3 regions of the Sphingomonas sp. M1-B02 genome follow, and region 3 is predicted to be linked to each of the others. Evidence: riboswitches for the same ligand, from Rfam matches in the RefSeq annotation. Region 3 holds a riboswitch; each other region holds the start of a gene.
The links. A riboswitch is a leader RNA that binds a small molecule or an ion and turns the genes downstream of it on or off. The one in region 3 is predicted to bind cobalamin.
Positions count from the first base shown of each region.

Region 1: linked by a shared signal. The riboswitch ahead of OKW87_RS06880 (ABC transporter substrate-binding protein) and the one ahead of OKW87_RS01640 (TonB-dependent receptor plug domain-containing protein) in region 3 are both predicted to bind cobalamin.
Region 2: linked by a shared signal. The riboswitch ahead of OKW87_RS10395 (hypothetical protein) and the one ahead of OKW87_RS01640 (TonB-dependent receptor plug domain-containing protein) in region 3 are both predicted to bind cobalamin.

Region 1 covers NZ_CP110679.1:1,416,739-1,426,782, reverse strand. Annotated here, with positions in the region: gene OKW87_RS06900 (acyl-CoA dehydrogenase family protein) at 1-801, opposite strand, end outside; gene OKW87_RS06895 (polysaccharide deacetylase family protein) at 798-1,754, opposite strand; gene OKW87_RS06890 (ABC transporter ATP-binding protein) at 1,830-2,609, opposite strand; gene OKW87_RS06885 (FecCD family ABC transporter permease) at 2,600-3,571, opposite strand; gene OKW87_RS06880 (ABC transporter substrate-binding protein) at 3,681-4,538, opposite strand; cobalamin riboswitch at 4,653-4,836, opposite strand; gene OKW87_RS06875 (methyl-accepting chemotaxis protein) at 4,941-6,260, shown strand; gene OKW87_RS06870 (DUF4142 domain-containing protein) at 6,333-6,917, shown strand; gene OKW87_RS06865 (bactofilin family protein) at 7,001-7,468, opposite strand; gene OKW87_RS06860 (hypothetical protein) at 7,473-8,078, opposite strand; gene rpsL (30S ribosomal protein S12) at 8,356-8,727, shown strand; gene rpsG (30S ribosomal protein S7) at 8,783-9,253, shown strand; gene OKW87_RS06845 (hypothetical protein) at 9,308-9,586, shown strand; gene fusA (elongation factor G) at 9,632-10,044, shown strand, end outside.
Region 2 covers NZ_CP110679.1:2,156,962-2,167,005, forward strand. Annotated here, with positions in the region: gene OKW87_RS10380 (FadR/GntR family transcriptional regulator) at 1-211, opposite strand, end outside; gene OKW87_RS10385 (fatty acid desaturase) at 428-1,405, opposite strand; gene OKW87_RS10390 (ABC transporter substrate-binding protein) at 1,650-2,579, opposite strand; gene OKW87_RS10395 (hypothetical protein) at 2,579-3,121, opposite strand; cobalamin riboswitch at 3,292-3,546, opposite strand; gene OKW87_RS10400 (glycoside hydrolase family 43 protein) at 3,584-5,170, opposite strand; tRNA gene OKW87_RS10405 (tRNA-Ser) at 5,404-5,496, opposite strand; gene OKW87_RS10410 (DUF1134 domain-containing protein) at 5,650-6,399, shown strand; gene OKW87_RS10415 (DUF1294 domain-containing protein) at 6,429-6,704, shown strand; gene OKW87_RS10420 (energy transducer TonB) at 6,701-7,483, opposite strand; gene OKW87_RS10425 (SRPBCC family protein) at 7,541-8,005, opposite strand; gene OKW87_RS10430 (dihydroorotase) at 8,002-9,327, opposite strand; gene ygfZ (CAF17-like 4Fe-4S cluster assembly/insertion protein YgfZ) at 9,372-10,044, shown strand, end outside.
Region 3 covers NZ_CP110679.1:311,900-321,943, reverse strand. Annotated here, with positions in the region: gene OKW87_RS01665 (hydroxypyruvate isomerase family protein) at 1-30, opposite strand, end outside; gene OKW87_RS01660 (MFS transporter) at 27-1,328, opposite strand; gene OKW87_RS01655 (sugar phosphate isomerase/epimerase family protein) at 1,352-2,395, opposite strand; gene OKW87_RS01650 (c-type cytochrome) at 2,406-2,801, opposite strand; gene OKW87_RS01645 (Gfo/Idh/MocA family protein) at 2,930-4,111, shown strand; cobalamin riboswitch at 4,190-4,423, shown strand; gene OKW87_RS01640 (TonB-dependent receptor plug domain-containing protein) at 4,605-6,527, shown strand; gene OKW87_RS01635 (aldo/keto reductase) at 6,524-7,486, opposite strand; gene OKW87_RS01630 (hypothetical protein) at 7,483-8,274, opposite strand; gene OKW87_RS01625 (DUF6491 family protein) at 8,274-8,657, opposite strand; gene OKW87_RS01620 (TonB-dependent receptor) at 8,793-10,044, opposite strand, start outside.

The sequences.
Region 1 (10,044 bases), 1.1 Mb from region 3:
GCGATCCTTGGTATAGGCGATCGCCTCGTCCAGGCAGCGTTGCGCGCCGCCCAGCGAGCATGCGCCGATATTCAGCCGGCCGCCGTCGAGCCCCATCATCGCGATGCGGAACCCCTCGCCCTCGGCACCGACCAGATTCTCCGCCGGCACGCGGACATTGTCGAGATTGACCTGCGCAGTGGGCTGCGAATGCCAGCCCAGCTTGCGCTCCTGCGCGCCGAAGCTGACGCCTTGCATGTCCTTCTCGATCACGAGGCAGGAAATGCCCTTGGGCCCCTCCTCGCCGGTGCGGACCATCGTGACATAGATCTCATTCTCGCCGCCGCCCGAGATGAACTGCTTGGTGCCGGTGACGAGATAGTCGTCGCCGTCCTTCACCGCGCGCGTCTTGAGCGCCGCCGCGTCGGAGCCCGAGCCCGGCTCGGTCAGGCAATAGCTGGCGAGCTTGTCCATGGTGATCAGCGACGGCAGATATTTGTCCTTCACCGCCTGCGCGCCGAAGCGATCGATCATCCAGGCGGCCATGTTGTGGATCGAGATGAACGCGCTGGTCGAGGGACAGCCATAGGCCATCGCCTCCATGATCAGCGCCGATTCGAGCCGCCCGAGCCCGATCCCGCCGCTCTCTTCGGAGACGTAGATCGAGGCGAAGCCGAGTTCGGCCGCGGCGCGGATCGTCTCGCGCGGGAAGATATGCTTTTCGTCCCATTCCGCCGCATGCGGGGTGATGGCGTCGGCGGTGAAGGCGCGCGCCATCTCCTGGATCTGGCGCTGCTCGTCGGTGAGTTCGAACTGGGTCATTGGGCCTCTTGGTGCAATACGCGCGCCGCGAACAGCGCGTTGGCGATCTTGGTGTCGTTGCGCGCATACCAACGCGGCGCGGGCAGCTTCTTCTCCCAGGCCAGCGCCTCGGTGAGCGTGCCGGCGGCCCAGGGGGTGTCGGGCATCGCTTCGTGGATCGGGTCGGCATAGGCGCGGTCGGGGGAGATGATCTCCCAGCCATCCTTGCGCAGCGCCGCGATCAGGTCGCCGATATAGAGTGCGGCGAGGTCGGTTTCGTGGAGGAGCATCACCTGCGCGGGAGCTCGGCCGATCGCCTGCTGCATCAGCCCGTGCGCGAAATTGGCCGATTCCACATGCGTCTCGACATAGAGGTCGCGCAGCGCTGCCCGGTCGATCGTCTTGCCGGCCTTCACCGCGTCGATCGTTAGCTGCTCCATGTTCCAGTCCGAGCCGTCGACGGTGACATAGCCGTTCTGCAGCCCGCGCGCCTTGAGCCCGGCGCGCACCGCATCGCGCTTGGCCTTGTCGGGCCCGCCTTCGTCGAGGAATGGGAAGCGGAACCAGGGGCGATAGCCGGGGCGGCCCTTCAGCCAGGTCTCGGCCTTGTCGATGTCGGCGAGATAGGCGGCGGCGTCGGTCGATTTCAGGTGCGGGTGAGTGAAGCTGTGATTGGCGAGGACATGGCCGGCCGCGGCATAGCCTGACAGCCGCGCGGTATCGGCCTCGCCCTTCACAGCGCCCGGATTGACGAAGAAGGCGACCTGGCGAACGCCCGCCGCCCTGAGCGCCGCGAGCAGCCGCTTGCCGCGTTCGTCGGGCGTGAGGAAGGCGCCGGGCGCGCGGGGAGCATCGTCGAAGGTGAGGGCGATGCGCTTTGCCGGCACCCCGGCGCTCTGGGCCATCGCATCGGCGCGGACCAGCAGCATCGACGCCGCAAGGAACAGGAACAGGCGGGTCGCCGCGATGCGCATGATGGTCTCCCCCGGGGTTCGAGGCGCGAATCGCCTTCCTGTAATTATCTTGCGTCGCACAGCGCGACGCCGCTGTCAGCCCTTCGAGCGACCGATCGGTACCGGGAGGAGACGACCTTGCTCGTCGGGGATGACCATCACCTCGACGCCGAACGCCTCGCGGAGCGGCTGGTGCGACAAGGCCTCGGCGGCGGTTCCGAACGCCACGACCTTGCCGCCTTTCAGCAGCAGCACATCGTCGGCGGCGCGCGCGGCCTGGATCAGATCGTGGAGGACGATCACCACCCCCATCCCCGACGCGGCGAGCGCGCGGAGCTGATCGAGCAGGGCCAGCTGGTGGACCGGATCGAGGCTTGCCAGCGGCTCGTCGGCGAGCAGCCACTGCGGCGCGCCGGCCAGTACCCGCGCCAGCAGGACGCGCGCGCGCTCGCCGCCCGAAAGCTGGTCGGTGCCGCGATCGGCGAGGGGGAAGGTGTCGGTGGCGGCCATCGCCGCCCCGATCGCCTCGGCGTCTTCGTTCGACCTGCCAGCAAAGGGCGAGCGGTGGGGGAGGCGGCCGAGCGCGACCAGTTCGCGCACCGCCAGGTTCCAATGCACCACCGGGTCCTGCGGCAGGTAGCCGATCAGCCGTGCCCGCTCGCGCGGCTCGATCCGGCCCATGTGCCGCGTGCCTAGCCTCACATGGCCGGCATCGGCGTCGAGCAGCCCCGCGAGCGTGCGGACAAGCGTCGATTTGCCCGATCCGTTGGCGCCGAGGATCGCGGTGACGCGGCCCGGCTGGAAGCTGGCGTCGACTCCCTCGAGCACGCGGCGGTTGCCCAGGCTCACGCTGAGGTCGCGGACGGTCAGCTCCATGCCCACCTCCGCATCCGCAGCAGCAGGACGAAGAAGAAGGGCGTGCCGAGCAGCGCCATCGCCACGCCGAGCCGGATCTCCGACGCGCCGGGGCCGAGCCGGACGAGGCTGTCCGCCGCGAGCGTCAGCGCCGCGCCGCCCAGCGCGCTGGGGAGCAGGAGGGCCGAGGGCCTGGCCCCGGTCAGCGGGCGCAGCAGATGCGGGACGATCAGCCCGACGAACCCGACTACCCCGGTCACCGCAACGCTGGCGCCGACCGCGAGGCCGGTGCCGAGCACGATCAGCAGCTGGGTGCGCGCCAGCCGGACTCCGAGCGAGCGGGCGGCATCCTCGCCCAGCGTCAGCGCGTCGAGCGCGCGGCCGGTGCAGAGGAGCAGCGCGCAGCCGATCGCGATGAAGGGCAGTGCAAGCTCGACCTCGGCGAAGCTGCGATCGGTCAGCGAACCCATGATCCAGTCGATGATCTCGGCGGTGGCGAAGGGATTGGGGGCGATCGAGATCAGGAAGGCAGTGAGCGCGCCGCTCAGGCTGGCGAGGACGGTGCCGGCGAGGATGAAGGCGACTGCGCTGTCGGCGCGCCACGCGAGGCCTGCCAGCAGCAGCATCGATCCGCACGCGGCGAGCATCGCGCAGGCGAAGATGACCAGCGGCGCGCTGGCGGACAGCAAGACGATCGCCGCGACGGCGCCCAGCGCCGCGCTCGACGAGACGCCGACGACCGCAGGGTCCGCCAGCGGATTGCGCAGATAGCCCTGCAGCACCGCGCCGGTCAGCCCCAGCGCCGCGCCGATCGCAAGGCCCAGGATCGCGCGCGGCAGGCGCAGCTCGGCGATGATCCACCAGCGCGGATCTGCGGAGAACCAGGCGTCAAAGGGAACCCACGCCTTGCCCGCCATTAGCGAGCCGGCGAAGAGGAGCGCCACCAGGGCGGCGAGGGTGGTGAGGAGGAGCGGGCGGTTCACAGCCCCTCACCCTCACCCTTCCGGCGCTTTGCGCCTCCCTCCCTCTCCCAACGGGAGAGGGAAGGGGCCCATCGCGATAGAGTTGGGAAGGGTGAGGGTGACCAGCGGATCACTCTCCCACCTCGCGCCGGACTTCGGCAAGCCTCGTCATGGCCTTGGCGATCACCGGTCCTCCGCAATTGGCAAGGCTGCGCGGGAAGTGCGCCTGGTGGACCTTGGCATTGCTGCGCGCGATCGCCCAGGCCCGCATCTGCGCCGCGCGCGAATCGGCGTCGCGCCCGGCGGCATCGGGCACCAGCATTACCCGCGGCGGATCGATCAGGACATGCTCGATCGGCAGATAGCCGGTATTCTGAAGCCCATAATGCGCGGCATGGTCCGAGAAACCGGCCTTGACCATCATCTCGTGCAGCAAGGTGCCGCCCCCCGAGACGAGGTTGCCGCCGATCCACAGGAGGGCAGGGACCTGCGGCCCCGAGGGCGATGTTGCTGCCAAGGCGTGATCGATCCGCGCGATCATCGCCTGGCCCGCGGCGATCGCACCCACCGCCGCGGCGAGTTCGCGGACCTGCTTCTTGCTGGCGTCGATCGTCACGGGGGAATCGAGATACAGGGTCTTCATCCCGGCCCGCGCGAAGGCCTCGCGCGTCGAGGGGGACGTGAAGGCGCTCGCGACCACCAGATCGGGCCGCATTGCGATGATCTCCTCCGCAGTCCCCGCATTGGTGCGGAAGCGGCGGGCCAGCGCCAGGTCGATCGAGGTCGCGGCGGGATCGGCCGAATAATGGCTGATCGACGCGATCCGATCGTGCGGCACCAATTCGACAAGCATCGCGTCGGCGCAGGGGTTGGTCGAGACGATGCCGCCCCCGCGCGGCGGCTGGTCGGCGCACGCCGCCGCCAGCAGGCACAGCAAGACGGGCCCCGTGCGCAGCGCTTTCGAAAGGGCAGGCAGCAGCAACGACACCCGGCAAAGACACCTCTTGCAGGGCCGCCGCCTCGACGGACGCAGCGACCCGGTACGGCGTCGCTCACACGGAGGTTTCTCCCCCCGTTCGCCCGGTGCACCCCGCCCGCGCAAAGGAATCGACTGCGACCGGCAGGTCTCCTGGCTCCCGGGTCGCTGCCTTGGCGCCGCCTTCCCGGAATGCCTCCAGTGGCTTGTTGGCGCGCCGGCTCGCCGGTTACAGTTGCGGGGGCAGCTCCGGGTTCGAACCGGATTCCCTTTTCATCCCTTGCGGGACACCTGTCGCAGGCACTGCCCTAGGTCGCGGGCGGGCTTGCTGCAATCGCGAAATAAATCTGCTTTGTCTTCCTACTGTAACCAACGGTAAATTCGCTCTTTACCGTCTCCACTTAGACCGAGCCCATGCAAAGCGCGCCGCTCGTCTCCGTCGAACCCCAGTCCACGCCGCAAATCCGGCTCAGCAGGAGCGAGGCGGCGCCCGTCCGGCTGACGCTCCAGGATTCGCTGTTCCAGGCGGTCGAAAGCTTCAATGCCGATATCGATCTCCGCCTGATTCCGGTGGTGGACGAGGACCAGCGGCCGATCGGCGCGATTTTCGAGAAGGATGTGCGCAAGCTGCTGCTCAATCCGTTCGGCCATGCCTTGCTCCAGAATCCGAGTTACGGCCACGGCGTGCGCCAGCATGTCCGCGCCTGTCCGACCGCCGAGATTTCGTTACGCGCGAGCGAGATCGTGGCGCAGTATCGCGCGTCCAACGGATCCGAGGGGATGATCCTGACGCGGGGCGGGCAGCTTCACGCGATCTTAAGCAATCGCCGGCTGATGCACATCGCCGCCGATACCGAACGCGCGACCTCGGCCGCCCGCATCGCCCGCGCCGAACGGATCGAAGTCGCCAGCGAGAATTTCGAGGCGCAGGTGACTGCGCTTTCACGGGCGATGACGGCGCTTTCGGAGCAGATCGAGCATAGCGCCGCCGCGACTGCAGAGCGGGCCGCAGACACCGGCGATCGTGCCATCGCGGTGGCGTCCGCCGCGTCGCAGACGAGCCTGAACATCAGCGAGATCGCCGATCGTGGCCGCGATCTGGCGGGGTCGCTGGGGATGATCGCCCGGAGCAGTGCAGAGGCAAAGGCCGCTGCGGCGACAGCCTCAAATCTCGTCGCCGCCGGCAGCGAGCGCACCCGCGAGCTTCTCCGCTCGGCGCAGACGATCGATTCGGTCATCGGGCTGATCGGCGAGATCGCGCGGCAGGTGAACCTGCTCGCGCTCAACGCCACGATCGAAGCCGCGCGTGCAGGCGAAGCGGGACGCGGGTTCACCGTCGTCGCCAATGAGGTGAAGCTGCTCTCGTCGCAAACCGGCACCGCGGCGGCGCGGATCGCGCGCCACGTCGACGAGATACGAATCGGTATCGACGAAGTGGCGCTTGGCCATGCGCAGGTCGAACGCGCTATCGAGGCGATGGCCGCGCTGGCAGGTGGCGTCGAATCCGCGGTCGCCGCACAGGAGGTCGCCACCCGCACCATCGCGCGCAATGTCGAGGAGGCCGTGGATGCCAGCACCGGGATCCGCCACGATGTCGAGGCGATCGGCGGCACTTCGCGTGCGGCCTCGGCCAGTGCCGGAGACATGGAAACCTTGTCGTTGCGGCTGCGCGACGGCGCTGGTGCGCTTGCGGGCCAGCTCGATTTCTTCCTCGCCGAACTCCGCGCCGCCTGATCGCCTCACCGCAGAAAGCGGAACAGCGACCCTCGGGCTTCGTTGGTCCTGCTTCACAGGGAGGATTTCGATATGAAGACTTTAGCCATTCTGGCGTTCGCGCCCATGCTCGCTCTCGGCGCGTGCGGCGGCAACGACACCGCCATGACCAACAGCAATGCCGACAATATGATGGCAACCGATCTCGGCACCGAAGCCAACCTGGCTGACAATGCGATGATGGCAGACGCGATGATGTCGCCCTCGCAGACCTTCGTTAACGCCGTCGGCGCCAGCGACTATTTCGAAGTCGAGGCCGGCAAGCTGGCGCAGGAGAAGGCAACGGCCGCTCCGCTCAAGCAATTCGGCGCGATGATGGTCGAGCAGCATAATACCTCGACGCAGAAGCTCATGGCTGCCGCCGGCAAGGCTACGCCTGCGATCGTCCCGAATCCGGCGCTCACCGCCGAGCAGGAGGCCAACCTCTCGGCCCTGCGCGCGGCGGAGGGCACTGCCTTCGATACGCTCTACAAGACCCAGCAGATCGCGGCGCATGAAATGGCGCTGTCGCTGGTGCAGGGCTATGCAACGAGCGGCGACGTGCCCGAGCTCAAGACGTTCGCGACCGACGCCGGCAAGCTGATCCAGGCGCATCTGACCAAGATCCAGGACATGTGATCCTATCGCTCTCCGTCAGGGAGAGCGGCGAAGTAGAAAAGGCGCGGTCCCAGATCGGGGTCGCGCCTTTCTGCATTCGGGCGTCAGGCGGCTTCGTCGGCGGCGGGCGCGAGCGGAGTGCTGGGCACGGCGCGCGGCCCCGCGGCGGCGCTCGCGTCGATCGAGCTCATATGCTTGAGGCGGCCGTCGACATGCCCGCCATTCTCGATCGTGATATTCTCATATTCGACATCGCCGGTGATCTTGGCCGAACGCTCGATGGTGAGCTGCTTGACGCGGACGGTGCCTTCGATCGAGCCGGCGATCCGTGCGGTGTCGGCGGTAACGCTGCCGAAAATCTGGCTCTCGGCGCCTTGGGCAAGCGTCCCGCAGGTCACGTCGCCCTCGACCCGGCCATCGATATGAAGGTCGGCGCTGGCAGTGACGGCGCCCGTGACCGTGACGTCGGGGCCGATCACCGAAAACATGCCGCGGGCGCCGCGGCTGGTCTGTTGCGATGGGGCAGGGGGGGCGGCGCGCTCGTCGCGGCTGTTGCGGTGGCTGTTGAACATACGCTCAGTCCCCTTGGCACGGGCTTCGACTCCCGCCTCGTTGCCTAGCATAAGCGGCGCCTTCGGGCAGCCTCATAATGTCACGCATCCGTTCCAATCCCGGATCGTCGTTTCCGGCGGGTTTCCCGCTCCGATGCAGCGAAAGCCAGGCCGCGGCCAGCATCGCGATCGACGCGCCGCTCCCGAGCCAGGCATTCCCCAAGCCGGCAGCGGCAAGGCCGGCGAGCGTGCCGAGGGTGGCGATCAGGCCTGCGTCGCGTTGCTCGGGCACCCGGCGCGCGAGGATGACGGCAATCGCCAGCGGGGGCAGCAGGGCGGCGACGCCCATCGCAGGAATCGCCGCTGCCGGGATCAGGAAAGCGGGCAGGGCCGCCTTGGCGAACGACGCGCGGCCGAGCGGGACGGCGGTAAGCTGGGCCAGGTGGCAGGCGAGCAGGCCGGCGCCGCCTGCGAGCACAAGGCCGAGCAGCGGAAGCAGCCCCAGCGCGCCGAGCAGCTCCCAAAGTCCCGGCATCGCGGGGCCCGCGACTCCGAGGAGCAAGGTCCCGCCAAGTGCATAGAGTGCGATGGCCAGCGGCCGGAACCTGGGGTAAGGGAGCATCACGAACATCGCCCGGGCATAGACCGCAACCCGTTAGCGCTCCGTTATGCCGGAGTGCGGCGGAAGCGTCCCCCGGGCATTGACCGACAGGCCGAGCGCCGTTATAGGCGCCACCGTTCCACAAGGGGGCCTCACGGCCATTTCCCCTCGCGGAACAAAGAGCTGAACGTTGCTGGAGACGCAATGGCCCGGGGGGTCGAGTACACCCGGGGCCTTTTCGTATTCTCTCGTTATCCCAGCAAAGTAACCTCCGGAGCATCCGGGCAACACAAGGTGAAGGGCTTTCATGCCAACGATCAACCAGCTGGTCCGCAAGGGCCGCGAGCCGCAGAAGGCCAAGTCCAAGGTCCCTGCGATGGAAGCAAATCCGCAGAAGCGCGGCGTTTGCACCCGCGTTTATACGACGACTCCGAAGAAGCCGAACTCGGCTCTGCGCAAGGTGGCCAAGGTCCGCCTGACCAACCAGCGCGAAGTCATTTCGTATATCCCCGGTGAGGGCCACAACCTCCAGGAGCATTCGGTCGTGCTGATCCGCGGCGGTCGCGTTCGCGATCTTCCCGGCGTGCGCTACCATGTCCTGCGCGGCGTGCTCGATACACAGGGTGTCAAGGATCGTCGCCAGTCGCGTTCCAAGTACGGCGCCAAGCGTCCGAAGTAAGCCAAAGTAAGCCCCGGACAGGTTCCGGATCGGCTGAAGAACAAAGGAATTTGAAATGGCACGTCGTCGCCGCCCAGAAAAGCGCATAATCCTGCCTGATCCCGTTTACGGTGATGAGGTCCTGTCGAAGTTCATGAATTCGGTGATGCTGGACGGAAAGAAGTCCGTCGCCGAGAACATCGTCTATTCGGCAATGGAAACCGTCGAGCAGCGCGCCAAGCGCGAGCCGATCGGCGTGTTCCATGACGCGCTGAACAACATCAAGCCGGGCATCGAAGTCCGTTCGCGCCGCGTCGGCGGTGCGACCTACCAGGTCCCGGTCGAGGTGCGCCCCGAGCGCGCCCAGGCGCTGGCGATCCGCTGGCTGATCACCTCCGCCCGCAATCGCAGCGAGCACACCATGTCGGCACGCCTCTCGGGCGAGCTGATGGATGCCGCCAACAACCGCGGCAACGCAGTGAAGAAGCGCGAAGACACGCACCGGATGGCCGAAGCCAACCGCGCCTTCTCGCACTACCGCTGGTAAGCGGGCTTATCAGCGCCGCTGGTAATTGCTATATAGGCCTTCGAGAGGTAGCGCATGGCAACTCACATTGGCAGCGATCAGTTCGATTTTGACGAGCGACTCGCACGCCTTCGTGAGATCATGTCCAACAGCGAGAAGCTGCAACTCGAAGGCCAGAAGCTTCAGGCGGAACGTCTGAAGTTGGAAGCCGAACGGCTCAGGATAGAGGCAGAGCGTCTGAAGGCAGGCGTCGATACCAAGATCCTGCCCTTCGCCACCGTCTTCCAGGGTCTGATCGCCATCGCAGCGCTTCTGGGCGCTGGAGCGGCGATCGCGAAGCTCTTTTTTCCCTGAGCGTCCAGGCGCTCATCACACTATTATCTAGCAAGGACCACGATCATGGCCCGCAGCCATCCGCTCGACCGCTATCGTAACATCGGCATCATGGCGCATATCGACGCCGGCAAGACGACGACGACCGAGCGCATCCTCTATTACACCGGCAAGTCCTACAAGATCGGCGAAGTGCATGAAGGCACCGCGACGATGGACTGGATGGAGCAGGAGCAGGAGCGCGGGATCACGATCACGTCCGCCGCGACGACGTGCAAGTGGCGTGCCGCCGAAGGCAAGGGCGAAGAGCATCTGATCAACATCATCGACACGCCGGGCCACGTCGACTTCACGATCGAAGTCGAGCGTTCGCTGCGCGTGCTCGACGGCGCGGTCGCCTGCTTCGACGGCGTTGCCGGCGTCGAGCCGCAGTCCGAGACCGTGTGGCGTCAGGCCGACAAGTACGGCGTGCCGCGGAT
Region 2 (10,044 bases), 1.8 Mb from region 3:
GGATGGCCTCGCGATATGCGGTGCGCGAAACATTGAACTGCACGCTTGCGGCAATCTCGCCCTCAAGGATGTCGCCCGGATTGAGCAGCCCCGAGACGATCCGGATGCCCAGCTCGCGCGCGACCGTCCCGTGCAGCCGCAACGAACGCGGTCGCGGCGCTCGCTTGCGGACCCGTTTGGGTTTGGTCTCTAGGGGCTGCACGCTCGCCATCCTCGCGCCAGCCTTGCAGCAATTGTCCGCCCCGCCGCAACCCCTGCCGCGACGGGTCCATTTTGGCACAGCCGAGACGCCGATAATATTTGCACGGAAATGTCCGCGCAATAATAGCGAGTCAGGATGTCCGCGCAGCGGGAGACATCCCGTACGAGGTCGGGCGGCGTTACTCCCTTTTCCGCCGCCCGGCTTCAGAACCTCTCGCCTTGGCGTTCAGCCGAGCTCGCGGAGCCCGCGGAACGAAACCATCCGCTTGCTCGCCTCGTCCCACAATACCAGCCGCACGAGCTTCAGGCTCTGACGGATCGTCAGCCGGTTGATCGTCTCGAACTCGGGCCGCGCCTTCAGCACCGCGGGGAGCCGATAGAATGGCACTGCGCTGCTGAGGTGGTGGATATGGTGCATGCCGATATTGGCGGTGAACCAGTTCAGCACGGGCGGCAGCACGTAATAAGAGCTGCCATAGAGCGCCGCGTCGTGAAACTTCCAGCCATCGGCCTCGCTCCAATAGGTATCCTCGAACTGATGCTGGACGTAGAACAGCCAGACCCCGATCGAGGCGGCGATCAGCGTGATCGGCAGCTGAATCATCAGAAAAGGGCCGAGCCCCACGAGCAAGATCAGCCCGGTCCACAGCAAGGCGATACCCGCATTGGTGCCCATCGTGCTGATCCAGGGCTGCCAGCCGGCGCGCATCAGCCCGATCGGCAGCCGATGCTGCAGGAAGAAGACGAACGCCGGCCCAAGCCCGAACAGCACCAGCGGGTTGCGATAGAGGCGATAGCGCAGCCGGCCGAATGCGGTGAGGCCGGCATATTCACGCACCGTAAGCGTCTCGACATCGCCGACGCCGCGGCGGTCAAGGTTGCCCGTCCCGGCATGGTGCATCGAATGGGTGCGGCGCCAATAACCATAGGGCGTGAGCGTCAGCACCCCCAGAAAGCGCCCTACCCAATCATTGGCGCGCCGCCCCTTGAAGAAGGCGCCGTGCCCGCAATCATGCTGGATCAGGAACAGCCTGAGCAGAAAGCCGGCGGCGGGCACCGCCAGCAGCAAGGTCAGCGCATAATGGACGTCGAGCGCGAGCCACATCAGCCCCCACAGCAGCAGCAGCGGCATAGCGCTCGCGGCAAGCTCCAGCCATGCCCGAACATTGTCGGTCGCGCGAAAGGCGGCGACGCCGCGCGCCATCTCCTTCAGGTCAAGTGATCCGACCGGGCCGCTCGCGGGTGAAGCGCTCGGGGAAAATGCACCGATAAACATGAATTTGGGAAGCCCGGCCTTATCGAAAGGAAAATCGTCCGGGCGATGACCTCGCGGCCTGCCCGGCATGGAAGAACAGCTTCTAAACGATCGCCATGTCCAAAAAGTGCCTTCGCGGTCCTAACCCTCCCCGCCTAGCTTCGAATTGCGGCGCTGAAAAGCCCGGCTCGGTTCATCCCCGCCGTGGCAGGCGGAGCCATCGGCGGTCGGCAGGGTCCGGCCGGTTGTCGTCGAGGCATTGGGCGATGATCTCGGCCGATTCGACCAACCGGGGCCCCGGCCGGTTGAAGAAATGATGCCCGTCCGCCACGAAAACGCGGCCCTGGCGCACCGCCGAGAGATCGCGCCAGCCGGGCCGGTCGACCAGCGGCGCAAGGTCGCCCAGCGTCTGCGGGATCCGGTATCCACACGGCATCATCACGATCACGTCGGGATCGGCGGCGATCAGCGTATCCCATTCCAGCCAGGGCGAATGCTGCCCCGCCACGGCGAACAGCGGCTCGCCCCCGGCCAGTTCGATCAGCTCGGGGACCCAGTTTCCGGCCACCATCAGCGGATCGATCCATTCGATCGCGGCGACCGTGGGCCGCAGTCCACGCCCAGCCGTGCGCGCCTGCAGCGCATCGAGCCGCGCCCGAAGCCGCTCTACGGCGCGCTCGGCTTCCTCCTCAGCGCCCACCGCCTCGCCGACACGCGCAAAGTCTCCCCACACGTCGCCCAGATCGTCCGGCGCCAGCGACACCAGGGTCGGCGCGGTTCCCACCCAGGCGGCGAGCGAGTCCTCGAGATCGGCCGGCGTCACCGCACAGACCGCGCATTGCGACTGGGTAAGGATGACGTCGGGGCGCAGCGCGCGCAGCTGCTCCGAATCGACCGCATAGACCGAGAGCCCTTGCTGGACGATCTCTTGCACGCGCCGGTCGATCTGCAGCGAGGTCAGCCCCTTTTCCAGCTTGGTCGAGGTCAGCACCGGGAGGGCCGCGACGAAGGGCGGGAAATCGCATTCGTGCGAACGGCCGAGCAATTGCTCGCCGAGCCCCACCGCCACGGCAATTTCGGTTGCGCTCGGCAGCAGCGACACCACCCGGGGGAGCGCGGCCATCAGCGCAGCCGCGGCGCGAGCGCAGGCCCGAACAGCCGCGGCGCGGCCCGCGCGAGGAGCGTGTAGAATGCCACCAGTCCGCTCAACCACAGCGCATCGTTGGCGAGGATCTGCAGCACGATCGAGGGCGCGAAGGTGCCGGTGCCGCCGGCAAGAAGCGAGAAGAGGAACAGGAACCCCTCATAGGCAGCGAAGGCGAATGCGAACACCGCCACCAGTCGCGAGGAAAGCGCCGCAGCATCACCGATCGTGCGGCGCGCGACCAGCATGGCGACCACGCTCGCCGCGCCCAGCGCCAGCCCCCAGACCATTGCATAGGCGGTGAACGGATAGCCGAGCATCGCGAAGCCGAGCAGCTGGTTGACGGCCCACACCCCGGCCACGGTCACCAATGCCTGGGCACGCGGCATCGTCGCCCCGGCAAGCGTCGCGACGGCGACGAAGGGCATCATACAGGCGGTGGCGAGCGTGCCGAGGATCGCCGCAAAGGCAAGCGCAAGCGGCCAGGCGATGCCGACAGAGTCGGATGGTTTGACAGTCATAGAAATGATTCCCGGCGTCGAGCGACCAGACCGGGGCGTCCGCGCGAACGGTCGGCCGGTGCCGACAATCGGACGCGTGAGCGACCGCCGACCTCAGCCGATGCGGCCCCAGCCGCACGTTCGTCGCTCAGACGAAACCGTTTCGCGCCTGGCCAATCCCATGGACCCGGCAAGAGCGACACGCGCCGGTCGGTCTCCTGGCTCGCGGGTCGTCACGGGATAGGCGCCTTCCCAGCGGATCGACTCCGTCGACCCATCCAGTGGCTGCGGACCGTCGCCGATCCGCGTGCACATCCTGCTCGCCGCTTACAGTTGCAGGGTCAGCCGCAGAATTGCCCGGCATTGCCCGAGCGCACTGCGTTCCCGTTACCGGTGCGATCTGCCGCCCGCCGAATCGGACGACACCGATCGGCTAGCAAGAGAGAACCGATTCTGCAATCGCCGCGCATGCGTCCCGGCGGGTCAGCGCGCTCTCCGCCCCCCGGCTGACGGAAGCGGGGCGAGCGTGAAGCTGTCCACGTCGAGATAGCCTGCGCCGGGCGCTGGATTGTAACAGGACAAAGCAAATTGCACGCCCTGGAAAGTGCCGGTTTGCCAGTCGAACGCCAGCGGGAAGTTACCGCCGACCTCGTGCCAGCGCTGCCCGTCCAGGCTGTAGCCCAGCCGGCCGATGTTCCGCACGAAATCGGTATCGGTCCGCAGCCACAGCCGCGCGCCGCTGATCGGAACCGCGGCCTCGCGTACGGTGATTTCGGGCCCGTTCACCGTCGAATCGGTGACTCGCATCGTCAGGGCATGGGCGCGCCCGGCCTGCCCGAGGACCGAAAGCTGCGCGCTGATCTTGCCGAAGGTGCCGAAGCCGCAGACGTCGCCCGGGCGAATGCCGGCCAGATCGAGCTTCACGACCGCGCGCGACGCCGGCCCCTGTGCCTTCTGCGTCAGCGTGTTGCGGGCCAGCCAGATATTGTCCGCCGCCGTGGCATGGAGCCGCAGCCATCCCGGACGCGCGGTGAGCGACCACCGGGCGTCGTCCGGATTGTGGTTCCAGCGCCATTGCAGGCCGAGCGCAGCCGAGGAGAAGACGTCGGACGTGGCGGGTTCGGCAAAGGGCTGCCCGGCGATCGGCTTGGCGGCGCGATCGGGCACTCGCCCGGGCGCTTGCGGCGTGCCCCAGACCGGCCAGTCGTCGACCCAATGGACCGGGCTGAGATTGGTCATCCGCCCGATCGGCCCTGCGTCGTACATCACGAAACCGAACCAGCGACCGTCGGCAAGGTCCACCAGTGCGCCCTGGTGCCCGCCGGTGCGGTCGCGCGTGCTGATCGAGGGGCGGGTCTCCCACGGGCCGGTCAGGCTGCGCGCGCGCGAGACCGTCATCGACAGCCGGCGCGGGATTGCGTTGAACAGATAATAATAGCCCGCCCGCTTGATCAGGTGCGATCCCTCCGCACCCTCATTGTAATGAACGACTTGGGCGGCCTTCACGGCGCTGTAATCATCGGTCAGGGTCAGCAACGTCACCGTGCCGTCGGAGCCCTCGGCGGTGACGATATAGCCCGTGCCGTCATCGTCGAAGAACAGGCCCGGATCGAATGCCTCGCGGTCGAGGACCGAATAGGTCCATGGGCCGCTGATCTGCTCGGCGCGATAAAGTCGCGTCTTTTGTCCGACAGGGGTTATCGCCAGATAGAATTTGCTGCGATGGTGACGCAGGCTGGCGGCATAGAAGCCGCGGCGATAGTCGCCCCCCTCCTTCAGGTCATAGCGCGGGTTGCCGTCCAGCCGCGGCTGGACATGCGTCGCCAGCCGCCAGTTCACCAGATCGCGCGAATGGAGGATCACCACGCCGGGGGCGTTCACGAAAGTGGTGGAGACGAAGTAGAAATCCTCGCCCACCCGGATGATGTCGGGATCGGGATAATCGGCGAACAGGACCGGATTGCGATAGGTGCCGTCGCCCTGGTCCGATTGCCAGACCTGCGCCGTCGCAGGTGAGACCCCCGTCAACAAGAGCGCCACCGCCGCCGTCGCCGCGCTACCCCGCCGCATTCCCACTCCCTTCACCGTTCACGGCAGCCGCAAAACCATGCCGCGCCACCCCGCTTTGGCTCAGCTTAGACATGGAACGGACCGGGGTGCCCATATATTTCGCCCGATCGACGAACAGCGATCATGATGCATTGTTTCGCGGGACGGGCGATGCGCGAAGAGTGCCGCAAAGCGAAGAAGCAGCGCGCGCCGCAACCCCGATGGGCCCAAGAGTTTGAAATATATGCCAAAATTGGCGGAGACGGAGGGATTCGAACCCTCGGTACCAGTAATCCCAGTACGGCGGTTTAGCAAACCGCTGGTTTCAGCCACTCACCCACGTCTCCGGGAACGCCCGAAGTGGTGCGCTATAGCGACGGTCTTTCGCGGTATCAACGCAAGAACCGCCCCAACGCAAAATCGACTCGAGTCGTCGCCCGTTCATTGCGTGGTCATACCGGCAGGGATAGCCTTCGCGGCTGGTTCATGGGGGTGTTGCGATGCGCGTGCGAAGCTGGATGCTATGGGCTGCTGCCGCCGCCCTGGGCCTCGGCGCGGTGCCGGCTTCGGCACAGGTGACCACGATCGATCCGAACAGCGCGATCGATTCGGATCTGCAGACCCCGCCCCCCGTCGACCGCGCGCCGCCGCCGCGCGACGAAGGCGCCTATCAGGAGTCCCCGATCGCCGCGCCCCCCCGCGAGACGCTGCCTCCCGCACCCGATGCGGCCCCCAACACCAACAGCAACATGCGCGCGCAGGCCACCGACACGTTTGAGCGCGACGATCTGATCGGCGCCGCCGAGGGCGTGTTCGGTCGGGGCGCCTCGGGCCTCGCCGGGATCATCGAGGATATCCTGAAGGAACAGGGCAAGCCCAACGCCTACATCGCCGGACGCGAGGGTTCGGGCGCGGTCGGCGTCGGGTTGCGCTACGGCGCGGGCCAGCTGTTCCACAAGATCGAAGGCGAGCGGCAGGTCTTCTGGACCGGCCCCTCGATCGGCTTCGATCTGGGCGGCGACGCCAACAATGTCTTCGTCCTGGTCTATAATCTCTACGACACCCAGGATCTCTACAAGCGCTTCCCGGCGGGCGAGGGTCGCGTCTATTTCGTCGGCGGCTTCTCGGCGAGCTATATGCGCCGTGGCGACGTGGTTCTCATCCCGGTCCGGCTCGGCGTCGGCTGGCGGCTGGGGATCAACGCCGGCTATATGCGCTTCAGCGAAAAGCGGCACTGGCTGCCCTTCTGACGATGGCGCGCTTCGGCTAGGCCGGCGACATGCTGCTGTATGCCGTCCCGGTCCTGCTGCTGGTCAATCTGCTGACCTTTCTTCGCTTCCGCGACGACAAGCGGCGCGCAATCGCGGGCGCGCGCCGCATTCCGGAAGCCGATCTGCTCGGGTTGGCGCTCATCGGCGGCACGCCCGCCGCCTTCCTCGCCCGCGCGCGCTTTCGTCACAAGACCCGCAAGCAGCCCTTTTCGACCTTCCTCTATTTGATCGCTGCCATCCAGGTCGGCGCGGCGATCGGGCTCCTCGTCCCGACGCCGGGCTAAAGACCGAAAAGCCCCCGCCTGCGCCTGGGCGGCGGCGGCGGATCGGCGGGCTCGCGCTGGATCGCCCAGCTATGATTCTCGACGATTACCGCCGGCACCGCGCGCCCCCGCGCATCGCGCGACGGTCGAAAGCGGAAGCGCTCGCGGATCAGCCGGCAGGTCGTCGCATCCAGTTCGCGGCTGCCGCTCGATTGGGTGACCTCACAGTCGACGACTCGCCCGTCGGTCCACACCGTGTAGCGCACGCTGACCGTCCCGCTGATCCCCGAGTCGGCCGCCCCCTCGGGATAGTCCGAATCGCGCAGGTTCCCGCGCACCCAGCGCGGCGCCGTCTCCGAACCACCGTCGCCCGAGCCATCGCCCCGACCGCCACTCCCTCGACCATCGCCCTCGCCGCCGCTGCCCGTGCCGGGCCCGATCACCTCCGCGCTCCCCGCCGTCGCGGCGCTGCCCACTCCCGCGATCGGCGCGGCGGCGATCGGCGGAGGGGGCGGCAGGACGAGCGGCGGTGGCGCGACAATCTCGGTCGGCTCGGCGCGCAGATTGGGCGGCGCTGCGGCGCCTTCGGGTTTGCTGCTGCGCACCCGGTGCGGCTTTATCCGCTCAACCGGCGGGGGCGGCTCCAGGCCGATCTCGAATAGCTGTAGGTCGTCGGCAGGTGCCTGCCCGCCGCGTAGCGCGAGCCCCGCGATCAGCGCATAGCCCAACATAACGGTAAGCGCGGCCGCGCCCAGGGCAGCCCGGCCTCGTTCGAACGGCGTGGATCGGCGATAGGTCATGTGTCGGCTCTCAAGCCATCCAACGCATGAACGATCGATTGCGCCGCTCCGATGCGCTCAGCCGTTCGCCTCGACGAAGCAGGCAAGATTGGCGAGCGAGGATTTGAGGCCAGCCACATGGTCCTGCTTGCGGATCCCGGCGGGGACGTTGTCGCAGGCGATCGCGACCCGCGTCGCGTCGCCGGCGGCTTCGAACGTCCAGCTCATCACCATCGTGCCCGCGAAGGCCGGATCTTCGGCTTCGAACTCCGCCGACTGGATGATCTTCACGTTCGGGACCAGCGCCAGGTAGCGCACCTCCACCACGTCGCCATCGTCCGAGGTCTTGCCGGGCGCATGCGCCTCGTCCTGATAGGTCAGCGCCATCCGATAGCTGCCCCCCGGGCCGGCATCGAAGTCGAGCATCTCGCCCGTCATCCCCTCCGGCGGCAGCCAGCGCACCAGCGCCGCGGGATCGACGAACGCCGCATAGACCCTTGCCAGCGGCGCCCGGATCAGCCGCGATGCACGATCGGTCCTCAAGGGTATTCGACGCTCTCGAAGCGGATCGGCGCGCCCGTCGCCGCCTCGGCAAGCGCGCCGTCCCACATCACCCGGCGGCCGCGCACGAAGGTGCCGATCGGCTTGCCGGTAATCGCCATGCCGGTGAAGGGCGACCAGCCGCAGCGCGAGGCGAGCCAGCTCTGCTCGATCGTCCAGCGCGCCTTCAGGTCGACGATTGTGAAATCGGCGTCATAGCCCGCCACGATCCGTCCCTTGCCGACAATCCCGAAGATGCGCTGCGCCCCGGCGCTGGTCAGCTCGATCAGCCGCTGCAGCGTCATCCGCCCTTCCGCCACATGATTGAGCAGCAGCGGCAGCAGCGTCTGCACGCCGGGCATCCCGCTCGGGCTCGCCGGATATTCCTGCGCTTTCTCTTCCAGCGTGTGCGGGGCATGGTCCGATCCGATCACGTCGGGTACGCCCTGGTTCAGCCAGTGCCAAAGCCCGTCGCGATGCGCGCCCGAACGGATCGGCGGGTTCATCTGCGCGAGCGTGCCGAGCCGCGGATAGGCCTCTTCGCCCGCCAGCGTCAGATGCTGCGGCGTCACTTCGCAGGTCGCGATGTCCTTGTTCTGCCCCAGCAGCTCGAGCTCGGCCGGTGTCGTCACATGCAGCACGTGGATCCGCCGCCGGGCCTCGCGCGCCAGCCGCAGGATGCGCCGCGTCGCCAGGATCGCGCTTTCGTCGTCGCGCCACACCGGATGCGACGAGGGGTCGCCCGTGATCCGTTCCCCCAGCCGCTCCTGCATCCGGAACTCGTCCTCGGCATGGATCGCCACGCGGCGATGCCCCGCGGCGAGCACTCGCGCCAGATTGGCGTCGTCGGAGACCAGCAGGTCGCCGGTCGAGGCGCCCATGAAGATTTTGACCCCCGCGGTCCCCGGCATCCGCTCGAGCTCGGCCAGGCTCGCGGCATTATGGTTGGTCGCGCCGACATAGAAGGCATGGTCGCACCACATGCGATCCTTGGCGCGCGCGAGCTTGTCGGCGATCGCCTCGGCGCTGTCGGTATTGGGCTTGGTGTTGGGCATTTCGAACACCGCGGTCACCCCGCCCAGCACCGCCGCCCGGCTGCCGGTCTCGAGGTCCTCTTTCGCCACGAGTCCGGGCTCGCGGAAATGGACCTGCGTGTCGATGACGCCCGGCAGGATGTCGAGCCCGGTGCAGTCCACCGTCTCGCCCGCATCGCCGACCTGGCCGATCGCGACGATCCGCCCGTCCCGGACGCCCACATCGACGTCGGCCGGGCCACCGGGCAGATGCACGCGTCCGCCGCTGAGCTTCAAATCCACGTTCGTCATGCCCGCCTCTTCCGTCCAGCCTCGCGGCCTCCTACCTCTTAGCCATGCCCGAGACCACCCCAAGCGAAGCCGCCACCCGCCTCCCCGACCGGGCGTTGCTGCGCATCTCGGGCGAGGATGTCCGCGGCTTCCTCCAGGGACTGGTGACGCAGGATCTCGCGTCGGTGACCCCCGAGACCCCGCAATATGCCGGGCTGCTGACTCCGCAGGGCAAGGCGCTGTTCGACTTCATCTTATGGGCGGATGGGGAAGCAATCCTGATCGATTGCGAGACCGGGCAGCGCGATGCGCTCGCCCGCCGCCTGTCGATCTACCGCCTGCGCCGCCCGGTCGCGATCGAGCCGATCGACGGCGGCGTCCACTGGTCTACCGGCGGCACGCGCGGCGTCCCCGACCCCCGCCTCGCGGCGCTAGGCCGGCGCTGGCTCGGTCCAGCGGAAGGCGCGCCGGCAACCGGCTGGCTCAAGCACCGCTTGTCGCTCGGCGTCACCGAAGGCGCGGCCGAGCTGGGCCAGGACAAGACTCTCTGGCTCGAATCCAACGCCGCCGAGCTGAACGGCGTCAGCTTCACCAAGGGCTGCTATGTCGGCCAGGAAAACACCGCCCGCATGCACTACCGCGCCAAGGTCAACCGCCGACTGATGGTCGCGCCGCTGGGCGAGCCCGGTGAACGGACTCGCGCGGTCTATCCCGAGCTGGACCTGATGGTCGAGCTGC
Region 3 (10,044 bases):
AGCCAGCATCGTTCGTCGGCTCAGCTTCATGCAACCTCTCCTGCAAGCATGGTCCGCGACTTGCCGCGCTCGCGCAGCCAGATGAAGCCGAACACGAACAGCAGGATGATCGGCAGGAACGCCAGCTTCTGGAAGGATACCGATGCCGCAGCATCCTCGACCGCGAGCTTCGCCGCGCCGGTCAGCGCCGCGAACGCCTCGGGCCCGCCGGCGAACTCGATCTTCGCCTGATCGAACATCGCGCCAAGCCGCGGCAGCACGAAATAGCTCGCAAGCGCGCCGGCCGATCCGACCAGTCCCATCGCCCAGGATCCGCCGCGGGGATAGCGCTCCGCGACCGAGGCGAGCATCGTCGGCCACATCACGCACACGCCGAGGCCCCACACGGTCGATGCGAGCACCGCCGCGACCGGGGTCTGCGCCTGCGAGAGCATGAACAGGCCGATCGCGGCCAACAGGCTCGATACCCAAAGCAAACCGGGGTTCGATATCCGGTTCGCCAGCCGTCCGGCAAAATGACGAAAGACGAACATCAGCGCGTTGACATAGACCAGCAGCAGGATGCCCCGCATGCCGACGCGGTTCGACAATGCAACATCGATCCACTGCCCGGGCGCGAGTTCGGACGCGGCGGTCAGGAACATCGCCGCGAACCAGATGAAGAAGCTCGGGCGCCGAAACACTTCGCTTATCATCGCGCCGAAGCTCACCCCACTCTGGCTGCGCAGCGGCGGCGGGAAATCGGTGGTCGCGGCGATCAGCACGGTCGCGGCGGCTGGGATCATCACCAGCGCCATGATTCCCTGCCAGGGCAGCGCCGCCGACAGGAAAAAGCCGGCAAGCCCGCCGATGATGATCCCGCCGGGAAACCAGGCGTGCAGCACGTTGAGCCGGTGGGTGGTATCCTCGGGATAGAGCTGCGCGGTGAGCGGATTGATCGCCGCCTCGGTCAGCCCCCAGCCGATGCCGCTGAGCAGCATGCCGATCCAGACCAAAGTATAGACACTCATGCCCGTTGCCAGATGGCCCGCGGCGATCACCAGCAGCGGCCCGGCGAAGAAGCAAAGTCCTGCGCCGACCAGGCAGCGCTTCATGCCGATCTGGTCGAGCAATGCGCTGGCGACAAACAAGGTGATCGCGAAACTCAGGAACGCAGCGCCCAGCGCCGCGGCGAGCAGCTCGCCAGCTTGCAACGGCGCGATCGGATCGATCCACTCGGCCTTGAGCCCGCTCGCGATCGCCCCCCGAATCGCCAGCCCCGATGCTGCAGTGAACAGCGCCAGGATACCCAGCCAGAACAGCCGTCCTTTGTTGCTCGCCTCGGCCATCCCCATCCCCTCCGTTCGAGTCTCTAGTCCAGCCCCAGCAGCGCCCGGTTGAGCCCCGGATCGCTGCCGCCCGCAAAATCGTCGAAAGCCTTGTCCGCACGGCGGATCATATGCGCGGCGATGAACGGTGCGCCCTCACGCGCGCCGTCCTCGGGATGCTTCAGGCAGCATTCCCATTCGAGCACTGCCCAGCCGGCATAGCCATATTGCGTCAGCTTCGAGAAGATGCCGCCGAAATCGACCTGCCCGTCGCCTAGCGAGCGAAAGCGGCCGGGGCGATCGATCCAGTCCTGGAAGCCGCCGTAGACTCCCGAGCGCCCGGTCGGGTTGAGCTCGGCATCCTTGACGTGGAACATCCGGATCCGCTCGTGATAGATATCGATGAAGGAGAGATAATCGAGCGCCTGCAGCACATAATGGCTGGGATCGTAGAGGATGTTGGCGCGGGGGTGGTTGCCGACGCCGGCGAGGAACCGCTCGAAGGTCACCCCGTCGTGCAAGTCCTCGCCGGGATGGATCTCATAGGCCAGATCGACGCCCTGCTCCTCGAACGCATCGAGGATCGGCCGCCAACGCTTCGCCAACTCGCCGAACGCTTCCTCGACGAGTCCCGCCGGACGCTGCGGCCAGGGATAGAGATAGGGCCAGGCGAGCGCGCCGGAAAAGGTCGCATGCGCATTCAGACCAAGGCGGCGGCTGGCCTTGGCGGCGAAATGGAGTTGCTCGACTGCCCAGGCCTGGCGCTCGGCAGGCTTGCCGCGCAGCGACTCGGGCGCGAAACCGTCGAACGCCACGTCATAAGCCGGATGCACCGCAACCAACTGGCCCTGCAGGTGCGTCGACAATTCGGTGATCTCAACCCCTGCTTCGCGGCAGGTGCCGGCGAGCTCGTCGCAATAATCCTGGCTTTCGGCCGCCAGCGCCAGATCGATGCAGCGGCTGTCCCAGGTCGGGATCTGGACGCCGACATAGCCCGCATCCGCCATCCAGCGCGCAGCGGACGGCAGCGTGTCGAACGGCGCGGCATCGCCCATGAACTGCGCGAGGAAGACCGCCGGACCCTTCATGCCACCCCCCCTACTTTTTCGACGTTTCGGCTTTGAGGTAGGCGATCAGCGCCGCGCGGCGGGCGGGATCGGCCACGCTCACCACCATCCGGGTGCCGGGGACGCGTTTGGTAGGCGCGGCGATATATTGGTCGAGCGTCTTCGCGTCCCAGACGACGTTCGATGCCTTCAGCGCAGGGCTGTAGTTGAAGCCCGCGATCGAACCGGCCTTGCGCCCGAACAGCCCGTGAAGATTGGGACCCATCGCGCTTCTTCCGCCTGCAGCAAGCGTATGGCATGCACGACAGGTTGCGAAGGCCTGCGCTCCGGGATCCTGTACGGGCTTCGCCACGATGGCGGGGGGCATCGCCCATACCACTGCGCACAAAGCCGCCACGGCGGGCACCAGCGCGATCATGGACCTCATAAACCTCTCCGGCGTGCCAACCCTTTGGTTGACATCGTTGACAGCATCTTGCCGATAGGTAGCGCCGGGCGCAACCCCGCGCGGGCGGCTCGAACGCAATTATGGAGGAGAGGCAAGACATGCGCATTATGCCGAAGATCCGGTACGGCATGGTCGGCGGCGGCGAAGGTGCCTTCATCGGCGCAGTGCATCGCATGGCCGCGGCGCTTGACGGCGATTATGCCCTGGTCTGCGGCGCTTTCAGCAGCGATGCCCAGCGCGGACGGCGCAGCGCCGATGCGCTTGGCCTGGCCCCGGGGCGCAGCTATCCGACACTCGACGCCCTGCTCGCCGGCGAATCCGCCTTGCCCGCGGAGGAGCGGATGGAGGTATTGGCGATCGTCACCCCGAACCACCTCCACGCCCCCGCCGCGATCGCCGCGCTGGATGCCGGCTTCCACGTCATGTCCGAAAAGCCGATGGCGCTCGACCTCGCGGAGGCGCTCGCCATCGAGGCGGCCGTCCAGCGCAGCGGGAAACTCTATGGCCTGACCTTCACCTATAGCGGCTTTCCGCTCGTCGAGGAGGCGCGGGCCCGGGTCGCGCGCGGCGATCTGGGCAAGATCCGGCTGGTCCAGGTCGAATATTCGCAAGGCTGGCTCAGCGGTCCCCTCGACCGCGAAGGTAACAAGCAGGCCGAGTGGCGTACCGATCCGGCGCGTGCCGGGCTGGGCGGTTGCCTGGGCGATATCGGCACTCACGCCTTCCAGCTCACCGAGCATGTCTCGGGGCTAACGGTGGAGCAGCTCAGCGCCGACCTCACCACGCACGTACCCGGCCGCCGGCTCGACGACGACATTGCCGCGCTGCTCCAGTTCGAAAATGGCGCGCGCGGCGTGCTCAAGGCGAGCCAGATCGCCGCGGGCGACGAAAATGGCCTGCGCCTGCGCATTCATGGCGAGAAAGGCGGACTCGACTGGTCGCAGATGGAGCCCAATACGCTGACGATCCGCTGGCTCGACCGGCCGGCCGAGATAATCCGCGCGGGCGGCCCCGGCCTCGAGGCATCGACTACGGCCCGGCTGCGCACCCCCGCGGGCCATCCAGAAGGCTATATCGAGGCGTTCGCGAACCTCTACCGGAGCTTCGGCCACGCCCTGCGCGCGGGCCAAACGCGCCCGCCGGCCTGGGACACGGTCGACTGGTTTCCGGGCATCGCCGATGGCCTGCGAACAATGACATTCGTCGAGGCGATGATCGCGAACAGCGCCGGCGCGGCGAAATGGACGAGCCTGGCCGATGTCCTGGAGGCGCGCCGTAACCCGTCGTAGACCGCGGGCAGCGCCCGGCCCCCTTGCCTGAGCGGAAAATTTCCCTATTGCCCGCGCCTGAGGATCGGGGGCGACCCCTTCTCTCATGATCGCGCCGGTGCCCCGCAAGGGGCTTGAAAGGGAATGCGGTGCGGGTGCCCCCGGGCGTCCAACTCCGCGGCTGTCCCTGCAACTGTAAGCGGCGAGCGCGATGCACATGCGCCCTCCTCGGGGGGAGCAGCCACTGGGCCTTAGCGCAAGCGAGGGCCTGGGAAGGCGTGCATCAAGCTATGACCCGCGAGCCAGGAGACCTGCCAGCGCACCGGTCGCTCTTGCCATGGTCCAGGGATAGGCCAAGGCACGGTACTCCGTCTGAGCGACGAACCCATGCGGCGGGTCCGCATCGGTGCACGTTGCCGGGCGCGAAAGGCGTCCGCCCGCTGGCGCGCACCGACCGTTCGTTCGCGAACGGCACGCCCCGCCGACGTTGCTCATGACGCCGGGGATATCCCTGATGAAGAAGACCATGATTTCGATGCTCGCGCTTGCCGCGGCCTCGCCCGCTCTAGCGCAAGCCGACCAAGACCAGACCAATCCTGGCGACGCCATCCTCGTCACTGCTTCGCGCTCCGGCGACGCCGTGCGGGCGGACCAGATCGGCGCATCGGTGACGGTGCTCGATGCCGAAGCACTCGACCGGCGCCAGACGCGCCGGGTTTCCGACATATTGCGCGACGTGCCCGGCGTCGCGGTGAACAGCATTGCCGGCCAGGGCCAGGTCCGCATCCGCGGCGCCGAGGGCAATCAGGTGCTGGTGCTGATCGACGGCATCGAAGCCGCCGACCCTTATGTCGGCGAGTTCGATTTCAGCACCTTGCTGGCCGATCCTGCAGCACGGATCGAAGTGTTGCGCGGCCAGCAATCCTCGCTTTACGGATCGGACGCGATCGGCGGGGTAATCAATTACATCACGCTCTCCGGGGCCGAAGCTCCGGGGCTCAGCGCGCGCGCCGAGGGCGGCTCGTTCGGCACCTATAACGGCAACGCGCGGGCGGCCGGTGCATCCGACACGTTCGATTACGCCGTGTCGGGGTCCTTCTATCATAGCGACGGCACCCCCAATGCCCGCGGCGGCGCCCGCAACCTCGGGTCGGAGTCGGTGACCGGCACCGCCAAGCTCAATTGGATGCCTTCGCCCAACCTCAAGCTGAGCGCAGTCGGCCGCTACAGCCAGCTCGACGCCGATTCGAACAATAGCGAGCTAAACCCGGCCAGCCCCCGCTTCGGCACGATCGTCGACAGCCCCGGCGTGCGCTTCAACAACCGCGCTTTCTACGGCCTCGTCAGCGCCGAACTGACGGCACTCGACGGTCGCTGGACCAACGCCCTCTCAGCGCAGTTCGCCGACACGACCCGGAAAGGATACAATCAGGCTGGCCTAGACAGCGGCGACAAGGGTCAGCGCTACAAGGCCTCCTTCGTCTCGAGTTTCCGCTTCGGCACCGGTAGCGTCGTCCATCGGATCACCGGCGCGGTGGATCTGGAACGCGAAAGCTTCCGGAACATCACCCCCTCCCCCTTCGCGTTCCAGGGCAAGCGCGATACCGACAATCTCGGGCTGGTCGGTCAATATGAGCTGACGGTGGCCGATCGGCTGTCGCTCGGCGGCTCGGTGCGGCACGACGACAACAACCGCTTCGGCGATCCCACGACCTGGCGCGTCCAGGGAAGCTATCGCCTCCCGACCGACACGCGGATCCGCGCAGCCTATGGCACCGGCGTCAAGAACCCGGGCTATTTCGAACTCTACGGCTATTCGGACGGACGCTACATCGGCAATCCGAACCTGAAGCCAGAGAAGTCCGAAGGCTGGGAGGCCGGGATCGAGCAGAGCTTCGGCGAGGGCCGCGCGACGATCGGCGCGACCTATTTCGATTCGACGCTGAAGGACGAGATCTACACGACCTATCCCGCCCCCATCTTCGTCGCGACCCCGGGCAACCGCACGACCGATTCCAGGCAGCACGGCGTCGAAATCTTCGTCAGCGCGCGACCGATCCCGCAGCTTCGCCTCGACGCGACCTACACCTATCTCGACGCCGAGGAGAATGGTGCCGAGGAAGTCCGCCGGCCCAAGCATTTGGGAAGCTTCAACGCGACTGTGCTTAGCAAGGACGAGCGTTTCGCTGGCACGCTCACCGTCCGCTACAACGGCCGGATGACCGACATCACCTTCACCGATCCGACCTATGCGAGCTCGCCGGTCGTTTCGCTGCAGGAGTTCGTGCTGGTCAATTTCAACGCGGACTACAAGATCAGCGACAAGGTCTCGCTGTTCGGCCGCGTCGAGAATCTTTTCGACGAGCGCTATGAGGAGGTGTTCAGCTTCGCCACTCAGGGCCGCGGCGCCTTTGGCGGCGTGCGAGTCGCCTTCTAGGATGTTCTCCCCACCGCGCTGGACCCAGCGCGGTGGGGGCTTAGGCACAGCCAGGCATGCTTTGCCATCGAGCCCTGCTGCTCCGGATCCAGCGGACCCTGTTCGAACGCGCGCAGATTGGCCTCGACCTGCGCACGCGTCCGCATCCCCACCGCCACAGTCGATACCGCAGGATGCGACTGGGCAAATCGCAGCGCCAGATCCGATATCGCCTCTCCTGGCTCCGCGATGCGCCCTGCCCGCGCCTCGGTCTCTTTGCGATGCGCGTCGTAGAAATAGCCCGCCCGCCAGTCGCCTCGCGCGAGGTTGGCCCCGGCCAGCGCGCCATAATATAGCGGCGCGCGCGCGATCACCGCGACGCCGTGCCGCTGGCACAGTGGAAAGAGCGCCGCCGCCGCGCCCTGATCGAAGATATTGTACATCACCTCCACGGCGTCGATCAGCCCGCTGGTCACCGCCTCCAGCCCGGCATCGACGTCATGATCGAACAGCGAGATGCCGAAGCCGGCGATCTTGCCCTCCTGCCGCAGCCGATCGAGCGTCTCGATCCAGTCCCCCTCGCGCAGCCATTCGGGGCACCAGGCGTGGAGCATCGCAATCCCCAGCCGCTCGACTCCCAACTGCCTGAGCAGCGCCTCGGTCTCGGCGCGGAGTTGCCGGCCAGGATAGGCTTGGCCGACCATGACGTGCGGTGACGGCAGATCGAACGGCAGCAGCGAGGTCAGCCGCGCGAGGACATGCATCCGATCGCGCGCGCCCTCGCGCTGGAGCATGCCGCCCAGAAGATCGATCGACGCGCTGTCGCCGGCATCAACCTCTACTGCATTCACGCCGCGCTCGAACGCCAGCGAGAGCGCCGCTTTCGCTTCCATGAGATCGCTCCCCGCCAGCGCGGCGGTGCCGAAGGTGCAGGAAGACACCTCGATGCCGGTACGGCCAAAAGCGCGGCGCGCGATCATGCCGGCCCCGACGCGGCAGTGATCACGATCTGGAACCCCGGCGCACGGCGATTGGCCCAGGAAGAGCGATGATAGGTGCCCGGCTGCGATCCGGTCTCGACCCGGTGGATGCTGGCGGCATCGGGGTGGACCGCAACCTCCAAATCCGGATCGCGCAGGAAGGGATAGCGGCCGGTCGTCATCGCCTCCAGCTGGACCGGCCGGTGCGCCCAGAGGGTCTCGACGTCCGCGCCGGCGCGTAGCACGCGCGCATCCAGCTGGCACAGCAACGGATGTTCTCGGCGCATGTAGGCGCGGTGCATCCCCGCATCCACATTGTCCGCCGGGGTGAAGCGCATGCCGCCGGGCCGTCCGAGCGGCCAGAGCAGACGGAAGGCGCTTGGCTCGCTCAGGCGATCGAGATGCCAGACGAGGTCGCCGGGGGCAAACAGCGTGCGCACCGAAATCGACGGCCTGACCCCGCCCACCAGCCCCGCCGCGAAATCCGCGAGCTCGGCGATGTCGGATGCAAGCAGGCCGCGTTCCTGCCGGAACGCGCCCGGACCGAGGAGCTGGTCGGAGACCAAGGCGAGCGCCTCGTCCGGGGTCATCCGATTGAAGTCGAGCTTGAACCCCTGCCGCCCCAGCAGCGTCCGCACGAAGTCGCGGTAGGGCAGATCATCGAGCGGGGGACGGGCAATCTCCACCGCCCCCAGGGCCGGCGCAGCGAGCAGGCGAAGCGCGGCGGCGGGTCCGCCTGCCAGCGAGACAGGTACGAGCGCCGTCACGAGCTCGGGACCCCGGGGCATCAGATGCCCCGTGCAGCGGCGGCCTCGTCAGCAGACAGCCGGCGGACATTGCGGACCAGGCAGCGGCGAAAGCCGCTCTCGCTGGCGTTCGGAACCAGCAATTCGGCGGGCCGCCCGGGACAGATGCGCTCCCCGCCCCGCGCGCGAACGCCCAGTTTCATCGCCCAATCGACGTCGGGGCAACCGGGGGACAGCGTCAGCTCCCATGTCTCGCGGGTACCGATATGCACCAAAGCGCGGTCGGGCCCGGCATCGGCGAAGCCGGTGACTTGCGAGGACCAGAAGCAGGCGCGCTGCGCTTGCGGCGCGGTGCCCGCAATCGGCGGCGCTGCGCAGGCGCCGAGCGCGAGCAGGGCTGAAGTCAGCAGCCAGATCCGACGCATCAATCTCTCTCCAACCCCCGGTTGAAACGGAAAAAGCCAGGTGAGCATGGCTTCGAGCAAATGCTCCTACCACCGCTCCCCGGCTTTCCCAATCTCGGAGGTGGCGGGCCGCCCTTCAGAGCGGCCCGCTTAGCCTCAGTTGCCGAACTGGACGCGAACGCCCCCCATGATCCGCCGGCCGCCATAGTTCAGACGGAGAATGCGGGGCGTACCGTCGCCAAAAGGCACATATTCGCCCGTCGACACGGTCTGCGCCTCGCGCCGCATGTTGCGGCCTTCGGCATAGATCTGGAAGTTACGGGTGATGTTGTACGAGGCCTTGACGTCGATGAAAGTGCTGCCGTCCTCGAAGCGCGGCACGCCAGGGTTGTAGCCCGGTGCGACCAGACGGACGTTAGTCCACTGCTCGCCCGGATAGTTGATGTCGGTCGTATTGCCGCCGCACGGCGTGATGCACGAGAAACGCGAGCTGCGCTTCTGATATGCGACACGCAGATTCAGCTTGCCGTCGTCATACCAAAGCGAGGCGTTGGTATAATATTTGGACTCGTTGGGCGGCAGCATCACGTCGCCGGTCAGGGGGTCCTGCTGGCCGCTGGTCGCGGCGGAGGCGAGGATCGAGAAGTTGGCGTCCGCACCGGTATATTTGAGGAACCAGGGCAGGAACGTGAACGCCGTCTTTGCCGAGAATTCCCAGATCGAGCGCTTGTAACCGGGCCCGTTCGCAAAGGTCGGGACGAGGAAGGTGAAGTCCGCCAGCGCTGCGCCGGTGACCGGATCTACTTCGGCGCTACCCGCGAACGGCTGGCGCAGCTCGGTCACCTGGATCGGGTTGCCGACCGAGACATCCAGCTTGCCATAGGCCGCCGAGAACATGGTGTCCGCGTTCGGATACCATTCGAGACTGGCGTTATAGTTCCAAGCAGTGAACGGCTTCAGCCCCGGATTGCCGATGCGGCCCGAGCAGTTGAATTCGTCGGCGCCCGGATCGAGCGCCTGACGCTCGTCGAAGGTGACGCAGGTGCCGGCAGGAACCAGATTGTTGACGTTCGGACGCGCGATGGTCTTGCCGCCATACAGGCGAAGCACCAACGACTCGTTGAAGCCCCACAGGTTGAAGTTGAAGCTCGGGAGCCAGTCGGTCGTCGAGCTGTCGAAGGTGACCGGCAGCGAATAGCTGGTGGTGACGATCCCCGCAGTCGCATTGGGGTTCGCCGGGTTGTACGAAGCCGTCACGGCGACTTGCGAAAGCGTCTGCAGGCCCGAGCCTTCGACCGTGGTGAAGACTCCGCGGACGCCGACATTGCCGTTGAACAGCAGGCCGAGCGGCAGACGCTGTTCAAAATCGGCCATGGCATAGACGTTCTTGATCGTCTCGTTCGCGCGC